DNA from 2 places in the Viridibacillus sp. NPDC096237 genome. Region 2 is predicted to be linked to the other one. Evidence: a T-box and tRNA genes for the amino acid it is inferred to sense, from the RefSeq annotation. Region 2 holds a T-box; the other holds one or more tRNA genes.
The links. A T-box is a leader RNA that pairs with one kind of tRNA and senses whether it is charged. The one in region 2 lies ahead of ACQKMD_RS07095 (valine--tRNA ligase), so its partner is inferred to be a tRNA-Val.
Positions count from the first base shown of each region.

Region 1 (7,371 bases), on a different contig from region 2:
AGCATTCAATTCTTGGAAGAATTAAATACCTGTAATTAAACATCACAATAATTTTAATTCTTACTATGCGTACGCTAGAACGTGATAAAAAGCATTAAGAAGCATTAAGAAGCATTTAGGTGGATTAAAGATAAACGTAGCTTTAAAAGCATGGATAGATGAAGAGTTAAAAAAATTACACAAGGATTTACGAGGAGTTAACAGAGAATTAGGAAAACACGGGTTGATGGTATTAGAACAAATAAAGAAGATTGATGAATATTTCGAAAGATTATATGTAAAAACAAAAGGGAACGATGAAGTTAAGCAGTGTTTGAGATTGGATAAATAAGGGAAATAAAGAGTGGTAGCCAATTAGTGGCCGTCACTCTTTTTCGTTGTCTATTATTTTAAAAAGTTCGTTCATGTCGGTGATATTTAGCGTTTTAGCTACAGCAGCAACGTGTTCTCTATTAATAGAAGAACGCTGGTTATTTGACATTTCACTAATAATATTCGGACGTACTCCTGACAGTTCAGATAGTTTATTTTGCGTTAATCCGCGATCAGCTAAGATCTCTTTTAATCTTACTCTTAGTTCAGCCATAAATTAGCTCCTTTCATATTACAATATTACTTGTAATTATACTTCAATTCCAACATATAGAAAAGTATGAATATAATATATTGACATTCCTATATGTTGGAATATATAATATTATTATAACATATAGGAATTTATATATATTATAATTTAAGGGGTGATAAAAAATGGAACTATTAAACACACAAGAAAACTATGCAAAATTAAAGTCCTTTAAATCTGTGGAAGAGATGAACGAAGCGATAAAATACCACCGTGATCAACATGCAGATACACTTACACCATCCACAAGAAATGTACTGGACGTATTGGCGCGTTACTCATACGTATATCCAGGAGTCTCTTACCGATCTAAAAAACATATTGCAGAGGAGTTAGAAATTGATATCCGTACAGTTCGTAGAGCGTGTAATTTACTTGAGGACTTAGGCATCATCAAGCAGTACAGCACTAAACGTCACAAGGGAGACAAACGCCAATCAACTAACGCAATCGTTATCTTAAAGCCTTCCACAGTTGAGGCTGAAGTAAATGTCCTACCGGAATGTCCTACCCCATTCTTAGAAGCTCCTGCAAAAACTAGTTTAAGAGATATTAATAATACAAGAGATACAGAGAATGCGGATTTGCCGACAAGTTCGGCTGTTAAGGAATTAAGAGAACAAGAACGAAAAGAAGAAGAGCAAGCGTTGCTCAAAGAAGGTCTTGTCGAAAAATTGCCAACTCCGTTAAGGGTGTTATCGCCATTTTTCAAATCTAGTGAATTGTATAGATTTTCTGGAATAATCTTTAAAGCAAAAGCATCTATTGATAGAAACATAGTTTTAGAGCATCACGAAAGTAAATATAAAAAAGCTCTATTAAGTGTTATGAGTGCGTATAAGCGTGGGAAAGTAGAGTGCTTAGAATCAGTCATATACACAGCCGTAAAGCGTGTGAGTAGAAGTATCAAAGTGAAATCAATAATGAATGAGGCTTGGGAAATCTAAACCATAGGGGTGTATGGACATGAAGATTTTGTTAAGTATTTACTATTATTTCGTTGATGAGGATATTGCACCTGAAGATGTAGCGTTAGGGGAATGGTTGTGGTTAGCGTTATTGCCTGTTGCGGGAGTAATAAGTTTGTTATCGGTACTATTATAGGAAGAAACTGTGGCATAAAAATAGCCACTCGCAATGAGCGGCCCTTAGTTTATTGTACTTTGATATTCCATTTAATTTCTTTGCTATCTAAAGTAAATGTTGGTTCATAGACCAACTCGTAACTCTTAGATTTTTTAACATCGAAATATAATTTACCTGAAGCTTTTTTACCAGCATTTATATCTTTGCTTATAGCAAGATCATCATAGCCAAAATAATCTTCCATTTGGTTGTCGCCTTTATCATATAATTGGAATTCTGTGTTATCAATAAACGCAGATTCTTCATTAGTATTTTTTAGAGCGACATCTAATGTTAGTACTGAGCCATTTTTAGCTTCAGAGTATTGAGCAGGTTTTGTAAATTGGGCTTTCTTTATTGTAATTTCAACACCATTTACTTTTATAGTATCCCCAACTTTGAAAACTTCGGCTTTTTTATTAGACTTCGCTTCGGTTTTAGATCCATTACTTACCTTTTCAACTTCAGTTTCTCCACATGCAGCCAATAAAAGCACAGCAGCCATAGGTGCCAGTAACCATTTCTTTTTCATTTCAAAATACCCTCATTTCTATAAATGTGTATATTTAACTATACAGGAAATCGTAACTATTGTGGAGAGTAAATAAAAAGACCGCTCGAATGAACGGTAAAAATTGTTATGTTATGTCTTTTTTAATCAAAAGATAGTATCACATTTATCGTTTATTGAAAATTGGTCACAGCCTGGTCACGAATAGGTATAAATACAAGAAAACACGCTGCCTAAGATGTACTTAGAAACAGCGTGTTATCAATGTTTATCCAATATGATTCCTACTGGGTTCGAACCAGCGACCTCCACCCTGTCAAGGTGGCGCTCTCCCAGCTGAGCTAAGGAATCGGGAGAAATTCAATTCTTAAATCTATGTAAGTATTACTTAATATCATATGATGGCAAACAGTAAATGTCAATAATTGTTTTCGTCAATAAAATAGAAGCGGCTTGTTAGGTCAACCACAACCAAACAAGCCGCTATTTTAGTGAAATAATCCTGATTTTCTAGATTTGAGTAGCATACGTGACGTAATAACATTTAAACGTTTTTTCAAGATAGCACCAAATAAAAGTGCGACAATAAGAACTATTCCGAGTACGATGACATCTACGATAATTTTGTTCCAAATGATACCACCGATCGCTTCTCGAGCCATGCCAATCGCGTATGTGAAAGGTAAATAGGGGTTAATCACTTGGAAGAACTTCGGTAGTAAAACAACGGGATAAGTCCCACCTGACCCTGCTAGCTGTAGTACAAGCAGAATGATTGCCAGCGCTTTTCCGACATCTCCGAAAACGGACACTAATGTGTAGACAACGCTCATAAAAACAAGACTGACGAATAAGCAAAATAGCACGAACCATACAGGATTATGAGCAGACACTTTAAGAATGAAGAGGTCACCCATAGTAATGATAAGTGTTTGTAGTATGCCAATGGTCCAAAATGTCAGTAGTTTTCCGAAATATACTTGACGAGTGGTAAAATCTTCTTCATTTTTTGCTCCCACTGAAAGCAGTGAAATTAAAAGTAAGCAGCCAACCCAAATGGATAAAACAGTGTAGAAAGGTGTCATACCTGTTCCGTAATTTTTGATAGGGAAGAGGGCATTTTCATTTAGCTTAATGGGTTGCTCAAAGAAAGATTTCTCAGCTAAGGGGTCGTTGATAAGTAATTGAATGACGCTATTTATATCCGTCTCTTTTTCGAAGTCCCGGATTTTATTGGCAAGTTCTTTAACTTTTGTATTCACATAAGGATATTGGCCGATAGCTGTATTTAGGCCAGATTTTGCATCTGAGATGTAGCCATCCGTATTATTAATAATACGCACAATTTCTGGTATTTGAGTTTGGATTATAGTTAGCTTATTCTTTGCTGTAGATATTGTGTTTTGTGCATCATCAATAGTTTTAAAAACAGTTGGTTCAATAGATTGTGCATATTCTTTTATGAAGCTGTCAAGCTCGACAGAAGTGTTTTGTGCAATATTTTGTAGTGAGTTGATGGCATCTGCAACATCTTGTTCTTTACCAGCAAGCACTGCGTTAATATTGCGGGCATTTGTTTGTGCTTCTACTAATAAAGCTTTTAAATTTTTTGTATCCTCTATTGCAGAAGCGAGAAGTTGTGATTGATCTTTAATGTTATTTTCATTGTTAAATAGCTTTAAATCTGTCAATGATTTTTCCACATTAGAAACTTTATCGATAGCAGTAGTAACTTGAATGTCTAAAGTTTCTTTTGCATTATTTACTTCAGTAAAATCAATCTTTGTATTTTGTAGTTGTTTTAACAATGTATTTACATCAGTTGAAATTTTTTGGACGGTCTGTAAATCTTTTTTAATTTTTGGACTCATTTCATTAAGACGATCTTTAGCTTGAGTCAAGAAAGACAATGTATTATCAATTGTTTTTAATCCTTCAGCTGTTAGTTGTTTTGCTTTGGGAATTTCATTTTTAGCATCGCCAATCATAGTACTTGCTGAATTTGCATCTTTTTGTGCTTTCTTCAATTCTGTATGAATGCCAGGTAAGTCTTTTTCTAATGTAAATACAAAATCTTTGAACCTTTCGATATCGGGTAAGTTATTTTGCATTTCTATTCCAATTCGATTGAACATCTCAAAGATTGTACCGTTTACTGTACCAATAAATTTACTACTCATTTCTTCAGCAAGTACACTGGCTCCTTTACTTGTAATTTTAGGAGCAATCGAATTAATTTTTTCATTAACGTAATATTCCATTTCAGCTTTATGAGGTTTGCCTGAAACAACTGTTGCGAGGTCCTTAGAGAAGTTTTCTGGAATAATGATTACAGCAAAATAGTCTCCGTTTCGAACATTCTCCATTGCTGTTTTACGATTTGTAAATTGCCAGTCCATATCTTTATTTTTATGTAACGTTGCAACTAGCTCTTTTCCAGCATCAATTTGTTGGTTGTGTATTTTTGCGCCACTATCTTCGTTTACGAAACCGACGGGAATTTGATTGGTTTGCGCATAAGGATCCCATGATGCCGCGATGTTTAGCCATGCATATAATGAAGGTAAAATAATAAGCCCGCCTAATAATACAGCTGCTACCCAGTTAGAGAATATATTTTTAATATCCCGCTTATAGATCTCCCATATATTTTTCATGTCAGTCCTCCTGAGTAAAAAGTTAAATAATAATCACCTTGTAAATGCACATCCCTTTGAAAGGATTCTTAAAAATAGCTATGGTTCTTAGCTCTAGAAAAAATAGGAGAATATAAAGAACTGACAGTTTGGTGTATTGAAATGGAAAAAACTTAATAAGGAGTTAAAAGTTTTAGTGGGCTAAAGAGGAAATCTAGGTTAATTGGAGATGGATGATGGTTTATTATATTAACAATTGGTGAAATGGTGTCATGTTCTGAAGTTTTCTTTCTATGTAAGATAATTATGAGGAGGTTGTAATGATTTTGTAATTTAAGGAAATTAAGAACGAAGTAGGTAAAAGGTGTCTATAACATTTATAATTTGGGTAGGATATAACTATACATACATGATATTAATAGTAATGCTGATTTCAATTTAAAGTGCTTGGTTAAGAATAAATATATAAAAGTACGAGCTGTCCTTTTCATCAGACAGCTCACTTTGCTACACTTCATTCAAGATGCTGATCATTTTCTTCCGAGGCTGTATCTTGATATTGAAAGAATAAAAACGATTCATCTTCTAATTCCACTTGTTTTTGCGGATGCAAGCCATGTGCTAATGGCCCTGTGAAAATTGGTTCCCACCATGTTTCTGTTTTCAACATGTAACATTCCCCCTTTTAGAAGTCTTCAACATTTGACAGCAACCTTCTTAAAAATGGTACAATTTGAGTCAGATAAGGCTCTTTTTCTTATGAAATTATGTAACACTTTTATTATGGATAAATCACGATGTATTTATGCAAGCTTATGAACAAATTTAGATAAATATTTTTTATAAAATGGAGGTTATTTTATGGTTAATTTTAATGCCTACGATGTAGAAGCAATGATTGCAGAACAAAGGAAATTTTACTTTTCAGGAGCAACAAAAAGCTTGGCATTTCGTAAAGAACAATTAAAAAAATTAAAAGCTGCGATTGTTAGTCATGAGAAAGAAATTTTAAAAGCACTGCATAAAGATTTACGAAAAAGTGAATTTGAAGCGTATTCTACTGAAGTTGGGATTGTGCTAGATAGTATTAGCTATATGCAAAAGTATTTAGAGGAATGGTTACAACCAGTATCGGTACCAACTCCTTTTCATTTCCAACCAGGGAAAAGTTTTATCGTACGCGAACCATATGGGACAGTGCTTATTATTGGACCATTCAACTATCCATTTCAACTTGTAATGGAACCATTAATTGGTGCCATTATTGGAGGAAATACTGCTATTGTAAAACCTTCTGAAGCATCGGTACATACTGCTGAAATTATAAAGAAAATAGTGCAAGAAACTTTCCAAGGAAATTATGTAAGGATTGTTGAAGGTGAGAAGGAAGAAACAACAGCATTGATACATGCCTCGTTTGATTATATTTTCTTTACGGGAAGTGTAGCTGTTGGAAAAATTATTGCGAAAGCTGCAGCTGAACGTTTAACTCCACATACGCTTGAACTGGGTGGGAAAAGTCCTGCAATTGTAGATCAAACAGCCAATTTAGAAGTTGCTGTAAAACGTATTGCATGGGGGAAGTTTACGAATGCTGGTCAAACATGTGTTGCACCGGATTATGTATTAGTACATGAGTCAGTAAAAGTACCTTTTATCCGCATTTTGAAAAAGACACTTCAAAAATTTTACGGCAAAAACGCGCAAGAAAGCTTGGATTATGGTCGTATTATTAACGAGCGTCAATTTAAGCGTTTGCAAAATGTTTTAGAGCGTGAACAAAGCCAAGTACTATTTGGTGGTAACTATGATCGTGATGATTTATATATTGAGCCGACTGTTCTACAAAACGTTACGTGGAATAGCCCTTCTATGGAAGAGGAACTATTTGGACCAATATTACCGATCATCGTTTACGATGATTTGCGAGTAGCTATTCATCAAATTCGACAATATCCGAAACCATTAGCTGCATACTTTTTCTCTGAAACAGAGAAAGCAATTCAGTATTTTCTTGATGAATTACCGTTTGGTGGTGGTTGTGTGAATGATGCAGTAACGCATGTAGCAAGTGTCTATTTGCCATTTGGAGGGGTCGGCAATTCGGGCGTTAATGCTTATCATGGTAAGGCAAGCTTCGAATGCTTTACGCACCCAAAATCCATTTTGAAAAAATCAACGAAGTTAGCAAATAATTTATTATTTCCACCGTATAAACAAAAAGTAAAATTAGTAAAAACCCTTTTAAGATAAAAGTGGCGAAGAGCGTCTAGTATTCGATTTTAATTACGGATAGGCTGTAATCAAGAGAAAGTATTAACGATTAAACACTCCATTTAGTATAAATGAAAAGCATTTCTAACGTGGTGTAACCACAAGAAATGCTTTTTATGTACATTAAACGTTAACACATGGCAATTTAATTGTAATACTAGTACCTTTACCGTATTCACTATCAATTGTAATCTGACCTT
Region 1 covers NZ_JBNNTI010000041.1:210-7,580, forward strand. The annotation lists gene ACQKMD_RS17730 (helix-turn-helix domain-containing protein) at 365-586, opposite strand; gene ACQKMD_RS17735 (helix-turn-helix domain-containing protein) at 751-1,572, shown strand; gene ACQKMD_RS17740 (hypothetical protein) at 1,592-1,729, shown strand; gene ACQKMD_RS17745 (DUF4352 domain-containing protein) at 1,779-2,282, opposite strand; tRNA gene ACQKMD_RS17750 (tRNA-Val) at 2,540-2,612, opposite strand; gene ACQKMD_RS17755 (YhgE/Pip family protein) at 2,750-4,918, opposite strand; gene ACQKMD_RS17760 (hypothetical protein) at 5,412-5,567, opposite strand; gene ACQKMD_RS17765 (aldehyde dehydrogenase) at 5,759-7,150, shown strand; gene ACQKMD_RS17770 (two-component system sensor histidine kinase NtrB) at 7,295-7,371, opposite strand, start outside.
Region 1: it encodes a tRNA-Val, which carries the amino acid that the T-box ahead of ACQKMD_RS07095 (valine--tRNA ligase) is inferred to sense. The anticodon was not compared.

Region 2 (7,371 bases):
ACGTAATTGGGTTCATCTTCATGACGATTCATACATTTGCACCATCGCAAATTGCACAGTCACCAGTAGGAGAAGCTTTAAGTTCTGAACTTTTATTTATCCATATTACGTTTGCAATACTTTCGTATGTGGCATTCTCGTTATCGTTTGTTTTTTCGACATTATATTTGATCTTATATAATGTATTAAAGAAAAAGAAATGGACGAAACAATGGTCGAGGCTTCCATCATTACAGCAAACTGAGCAAGGGATGACGGCTTCATTATTAACGGGTATACCGTTATTATTAATAAGTTTAATTTTAGGCTTACAATGGGCATATTTAACATTAGATAACGTATCTGTATTTGATGTGAAAATTATCGGTTCTTTTATTTCATTGTTAATATATTGTTTCATCATATATGGAAATCGAAAAGCAAAATTATATTCAACGAATTATGCATGGGCTCATGTGTATGCATTTCTATTCGTGATTATCAATTTCTTTTTAGGAAGCAGGTTGTCTGATTTTCATCTTTGGTATTAATAGAGAGGTTGGATTATTGTGAGGAAAATAGTAGTAGGTTCAAGAAGAAGTAAACTTGCTTTAACGCAAACTAATTGGTTTATCAATCAACTGAAACAGGCGGGGGTTCCGTTTGAATTTGAAGTCAAAGAAATCGTGACTAAGGGTGACCAAATTTTAGATGTTCAACTTTCTAAAGTGGGCGGTAAAGGTCTATTTGTAAAAGAAATCGAACAAGAACTTTTCGATAAAGGCATTGATTTTGCCGTGCACAGTATGAAAGACATGCCTGCTGTTCTACCAGAAGGTCTTGTAATCGGCTGTATACCTCCGCGTGAAGATGCACGTGATGCTTTCATTTCAAAAGGCCATGTGAAATTTGCGGACCTTCCAAAAGGTGCGGTTGTTGGAACAAGTAGCTTACGCCGTAGTGCACAATTATTAGTTCAACGTCCAGATATCAAAATTAAATGGATTCGTGGAAACGTAGATACACGTTTGGAGAAACTTGAAACAGGTGAATATGATGCGATTATTTTAGCAGCAGCTGGTTTAAAACGACTTGGCTGGAGTCAAGATGTCGTAACAGAATACTTATCTACTGAAATGTGTATCCCAGCTGTTGGACAAGGTTCTCTAGGTATTGAGTGTCGTAGTGATGATGCAGAATTATTAGCTGAACTTGCAAAATTAACAGACAAAGCAACTTGGGAAGAAGCACATGCGGAGCGAGCATATCTTGCAGCGATGGATGGCGGTTGCCAAGTACCGATCGCGGGTTACGCAAAATATGACGGAAAACAAATTGAATTAACGGGTTTAGTAGCAGCTCCAGATGCCTCTGTTATTTATAAAGAAACGTTTACGATGGAAGATGCTAAAGCAGTTGGAGAGGAAGTTGCTCGTATTTTGACAGAGCAAGGAGCCTTTGATTTAATTCAAAAAGTTAAGGCTGAGCAAGATGCTAAATGATTTACCTCTTAGCGGAGACAAAATCGTTTTAACAGGCACGCATGTTACAGCATCCGTGGAAAAGCAAATTGAACAATTAGGCGGTCAGGCTATACACCTACCGCTTATTACTATTAATGAGATTAAAAGTGACATGGACCGACAGTGTCTTGAAAAAAGTAAGCAGTATGATTGGCTTATTTTCACAAGCCAAAATGCGGTCCTTGCTTTTAAAAGTAAAATACAGCGTTTTCATTTCAATTTATCTGAGTGGTCATGTAAAGTAGCTGCTGTTGGTGCAAAAACAGCGGAAGCTCTTGAGGAGATAGGCTTTGAGATAAACTTTATGCCGTCAACTTTTAGTGCAGATGTATTTGTACAAGAGTTCCCTGCTGTTGCAGGAAACGGAGTATCTTGTCAGTTTTTTAAAGGTTCGATGGCAAAGGGTACTATAGTAAAAGGTTTATCTTATCATGTCGATGAATGGACTATCTATGAAACGGTTCAAACGACAGAACATATCAAAGAACTGCTAACTCTTTTAAAAGAACCGACAAATGTAAGTATTACCTTTGCCAGTCCATCTGCCGTAGAGGTTTTTACAAAGTATATTGCAAAGGTGATTGGTTGGCATTCATTTAAAGTTCTATCCATAGGGCATATCACTGAGCAAGCGCTAATTAAGGCAGGAGCTAAAGTTGATGTAAAGCCATCCACTTATACAATGAAAGCATTGGTTCAAGAGTTAGCTAATAGAAAGGAACATCTAAAATGAAAGATTTAACATTTAAAAGAAATAGACGTTTACGTCAATCTGCTACTATGCGTTCAATGGTAAAAGAAACATACTTGCATAAGGAAGATTTCATCTATCCGATTTTTGTCATGGAAGGCGAAAATATAAAAAATGAAGTATCTTCAATGCCGGGTGTTTTCCAATTTTCAATTGACCGTTTAGGAGAAGAAATGGATGAAGTAGTATCACTAGGTATTCCTTCAGTTATTCTTTTTGGCTTACCAGCTGAAAAAGATGAAGTTGGTACTCAAGCATTCCATAATCACGGGATAGTTCAAGAGGCAACTCGTTTTGTGAAAAAGAATTACCCAGAAATCGCTGTTATTGCGGACACATGCCTATGTGAATTTACTTCTCACGGTCACTGTGGTGTTGTGAATGGCAAAGAACAAATTTTAAATGATCCTTCACTAGATTTATTAGCAAAAACAGCAGTTTCACAAGCAGAAGCGGGAGCAGATATTATTGCACCATCTAATATGATGGATGGTTTTGTAACAGCGATTCGTAAAGGCTTAGATGATGCTGGATTTGAAGATGTTCCAATTATGTCTTATGCAGTAAAATATGCTTCAGCATACTATGGTCCATTCCGTGATGCTGCTGATGGCGCACCTAAATTTGGTGACCGTAAAACATATCAAATGGATCCTTCAAATCGTATGGAAGCAATGCGTGAAGCCACTTCAGACGTAGAAGAAGGGGCAGATTTCTTAATCGTTAAACCAGCGTTAGCTTACTTAGATATCGTACGCGATGTACGTAATAACTACGATTTACCAATTGTTGCCTACAATGTAAGTGGAGAATATGCAATGGTCAAAGCAGCATCTATTAATGGCTGGATTGACGAAAAACAAACTGTTCTAGAAACACTACTAGGTATGAAACGCGCAGGAGCAGACTTAATCATTACTTATCATGCAAAAGATGCAGTTCGTTGGATGGAGGGAAAATAATTCATGACACGTTCATATGAAAAATCAAAACAAGCTTTTAAAGAAGCTGTGAACTTAATGCCGGGCGGCGTAAATAGCCCAGTTCGTGCGTTTAAAGCAGTGGATATGGATCCGATTTTCATGGCTAGTGGTAAAGGTGCAATCATTACTGATATCGATGGCAATGATTATATTGACTATGTATTATCATGGGGTCCACTAATTATTGGTCACACACATCCTGATGTAGTAGCTGCTATTCAAAAGGTAGCTGAAACAGGTACAAGTTTTGGAGCTTCTTCACTAGTAGAAAATGAACTAGCAAAAGTAGTAATTGATCGTATTCCTTCAATCGAAATGATTCGTATGGTATCTTCAGGTACGGAAGCGACGATGAGTGCAATCCGTGCAGTCCGTGGCTTTACAGGAAGAGACAAAATTTTAAAATTTGAAGGAAGTTATCACGGACATGGTGATAGTTTACTAATTAAAGCTGGTTCAGGTGTAGCAACACTTGGTTTACCAGACAGCCCAGGCGTACCAATGGGAATCGCTCAAAACACGTTAACCGTTCCTTATAATGATTTAGAATCGGCTAAACTTGTCTTCGAAAAATTTGGAGAAGAAATTGCTGCTGTAATCGTTGAGCCAGTTTGCGGTAATATGGGTGTCGTTCCTCCGCTTCCAGGCTTCCTTGAAGGATTACGTGAATTAACATCAAACGCTGGCTCACTATTGATCTTTGATGAAGTAATGACCGGTTTCCGTGTAGGGTATCATAGTGCTCAAGGTCACTTCGGTGTAACACCTGATTTAACTTGTCTTGGTAAAGTAATCGGTGGTGGTCTGCCAGTAGGCGCATTTGGTGGTAAGCGTGAGATTATGGAGAACATTGCTCCAGCAGGTCCAATCTATCAAGCGGGTACATTATCAGGTAACCCACTTGCAATGTCTGCTGGTTTAGCGACAATTAGTCATTTAAAACCTGAAACATATGATTACTTTACAAAGTTAGGTGATCAATTAGAAACAGGTTTCCGTGAAGCTGCAGAAACGTATAACATCCCTCACACAGTAAATCGTGCGGGTTCAATGATTGGTTACTTTTTAACGAATGAAAATGTTATTAACTTTGAAACAGCAAAAACTTCTGATTTACAATTGTTTGCTGAATACTACGGATTAATGGCGAATGAAGGAATCTTCTTACCGCCGTCGCAATTTGAAGGTGTATTTGTTTCTACAGAGCATACTGAAGAACACATTGCAAAAACAGTCCAAGCTTTCCAAAAAGTATTCAAACAACTTGCTCGCTAATTTTATACTATAAGAAAAGGGCTTTCTCTATTTTGAGAAAGCCCTTTTCAATGCATATAAATACATAGATATTGTACATAAAATAGCTAATCTTTTTCATTTAGAGCATCTTCTTTAATTTCAGACTCGACAAACGACTAACTAACTACAACCTTTCAAACCATGAACATAACATAATGCATAATCTTTATACTACCTAGCATATAATCTATTAGATATATGAAGGAGGTCAAGCTATGCAACATATTTCCTGGGAAATTGCAGAAGGATTTAACTTTCCTGAAAGTTTTGGTAAACCGCAAGATACGTCAAATGTTAAAATTACACCTCGTTGGACACAGGAAGAGTCAGGTGAATCAGTATTCTTAACAGGTATATATCATATTTCTGCCAATGTAGCATTTGCGGAAGGAGAAGCACCACATCATGGGACTTCAACTTGGACAACAATAGAAGATCTAGACATGCAAGGTGAATCAGGTTATTTTGAATATGCTGTGCCATTACATGTAAATTTACCACGAGAACGAGTGAATAAAGACGTCCCTGTGGAAATCAAAGTAGATCATATAACGACAACATTCCAAGAGGATGGTAGCTGTCATTTTAACTGGCAGGCAACATGTCAGTATGAAGAGCCGCAAGTTGCTACTGCGCAAGCAGAAGCAGAGGTAGTAGAAAGTCCATCTACTACAACTGCAGAGGCAAGCGCGGAAGAAAAACTAGAATCCAATGCATTCTTATGGGATTTAGCAGAAGCCTATACGATTAAAACTTATCATTTAAAGGAAATCCGTAAACAGTAACCACCACAATAACGCTAAAATAAAAAGTAAGATAATGTCTCCTGTTGTCGGGATAATAATTACACGTATACCTTGGAAGAGACAAATAGGAACGATAATATGTCTACAGTAAAATCTTGTTTTCCGTAGCCAAGGTGGGAGGAAATAAGGATTATATTTTCTACGTGACATGAAATGTAGCCCTCCTTTCTAAAAAACTTGAAAATGCATCTTTTTTTCGATACAATTAGGTCATCTTAATATAGATGCATAGATAGGGAAGAGTAAAATGCATTGTGTTTGCCAAAGAGAGGAAACGTTTGGTGAGAGTTTCCGCATACACACATTTGAAGGTCGCCCTGGAGCAGTTTCTGTGAACCTGATAAAACTAGCAGAAGCCGGTTAGAAGCCGTTATACAATGAAGTGTCAGCACGTCTCTTTGTGTTGAAATAAAGGTGGTACCGCGAATTCAACTCCTTCGTCCTTTTTAGGCGATAGGAGTTTTTTATTTGCAAAAAACTACAAGATACTTCGTTGTTAACAAAAAAATAAAAGGAGGTCGTCAATTTGACAGAACAACAAGCGACATCAATGCCAACGAAATATGATCCACAGTCAATCGAACAAGGACGTTATGAATGGTGGCTAAAGGGAGATTTCTTTAAAGCACAACCTGAAAGTGGTAAAGAGCCGTATTCAATCGTAATTCCACCACCAAACGTAACAGGTAAACTACACTTAGGCCACGCTTGGGATACAACATTACAAGATATCCTAATTCGTATGAAACGTATGCAAGGGTACGATGCACTTTGGTTACCAGGTATGGATCATGCAGGTATTGCAACACAAGCAAAGGTTGAAGCAAAACTTCGTGAAGAAGGCATTACTCGTTATGACTTAGGCCGTGAAAAGTTCGTAGAAAAAACATGGGAATGGAAAGAAGAGTATGCAGGTCATATTCGTGAGCAATGGGCGAAAATGGGTTTAGCGCTAGATTATTCTCGTGAACGATTCACACTAGATGAAGGACTTTCTGATGCAGTAAAAGAAGTATTCGTAAAACTTTACGAAAAAGGTTTAATCTACCGCGGTGAATATATCATCAACTGGGATCCAGCAACTAAAACTGCGTTATCTGATATTGAAGTTATTTACAAAGACATTCCAGGTGCTTTTTATCACTTCAAATATCCTTTAACTGATGGAACTGGAACAATTGAAATTGCAACTACTCGCCCTGAAACAATGCTAGGTGATACTGCAATCGCTGTTCACCCTAAAGATGAACGTTACCAAAATCTAATCGGCAAAACAGTAACATTACCAATTGTAGGTCGTGAAATTCCAATCATAGCAGATGATTACGCTGAAATGGAATTTGGTACGGGAGCTGTGAAAATTACGCCAGCTCATGACCCGAATGACTTTGAAGTAGGTAACCGTCATGACTTACCACGTATTCTAGTAATGAACGAAGACGGTTCAATGAATGATAATGCTGGTAAATATAAAGGTATGGATCGCTTTGAATGCCGTAAAGAAATCGTTAAAGACTTACAAGACATGGATGTTTGCTTCAAAATTGAAGAGCATGTGCACTCAGTAGGGCACTCAGAACGTTCTGATGCAGTTGTTGAGCCCTATCTTTCAACACAATGGTTCGTAAAAATGCAACCTCTTGCTGATAAATCACTAGAACTTCAAAAAGATGAAGAGGGCAAAGTAAACTTTGTACCTTCACGTTTTGAAAATACGTATTCTCGTTGGATGGAGAATATCCGTGATTGGTGTATTTCTCGTCAACTTTGGTGGGGACACCGAATTCCGGCTTGGTACCATAAAGAAACAGGTGAAATTTACGTAGGTACGGATGCACCAGCTGATGCTGAAAACTGGAATCAAGATACGGATGTATTAGATACTTGGTTCTCATCTGCGTTATGGCCGTTTTCAACAATGGGCTGGCCAGATGAAGCAAACGAAGAATTTAAACGTTATTACCCAACAAATACTTTAGTAACGGGTTATGATATTATATTCTTCTGGGTTTCTCGTATGATATTCCAAGGTA
Region 2 covers NZ_JBNNTI010000008.1:38,640-46,010, forward strand. The annotation lists gene ACQKMD_RS07065 (cytochrome C assembly family protein) at 1-530, shown strand, start outside; gene hemC (hydroxymethylbilane synthase) at 549-1,481, shown strand; gene ACQKMD_RS07075 (uroporphyrinogen-III synthase) at 1,471-2,235, shown strand; gene hemB (porphobilinogen synthase) at 2,232-3,215, shown strand; gene hemL (glutamate-1-semialdehyde 2,1-aminomutase) at 3,219-4,511, shown strand; gene ACQKMD_RS07090 (hypothetical protein) at 4,748-5,317, shown strand; T-box leader at 5,559-5,786, shown strand; gene ACQKMD_RS07095 (valine--tRNA ligase) at 5,889-7,371, shown strand, end outside.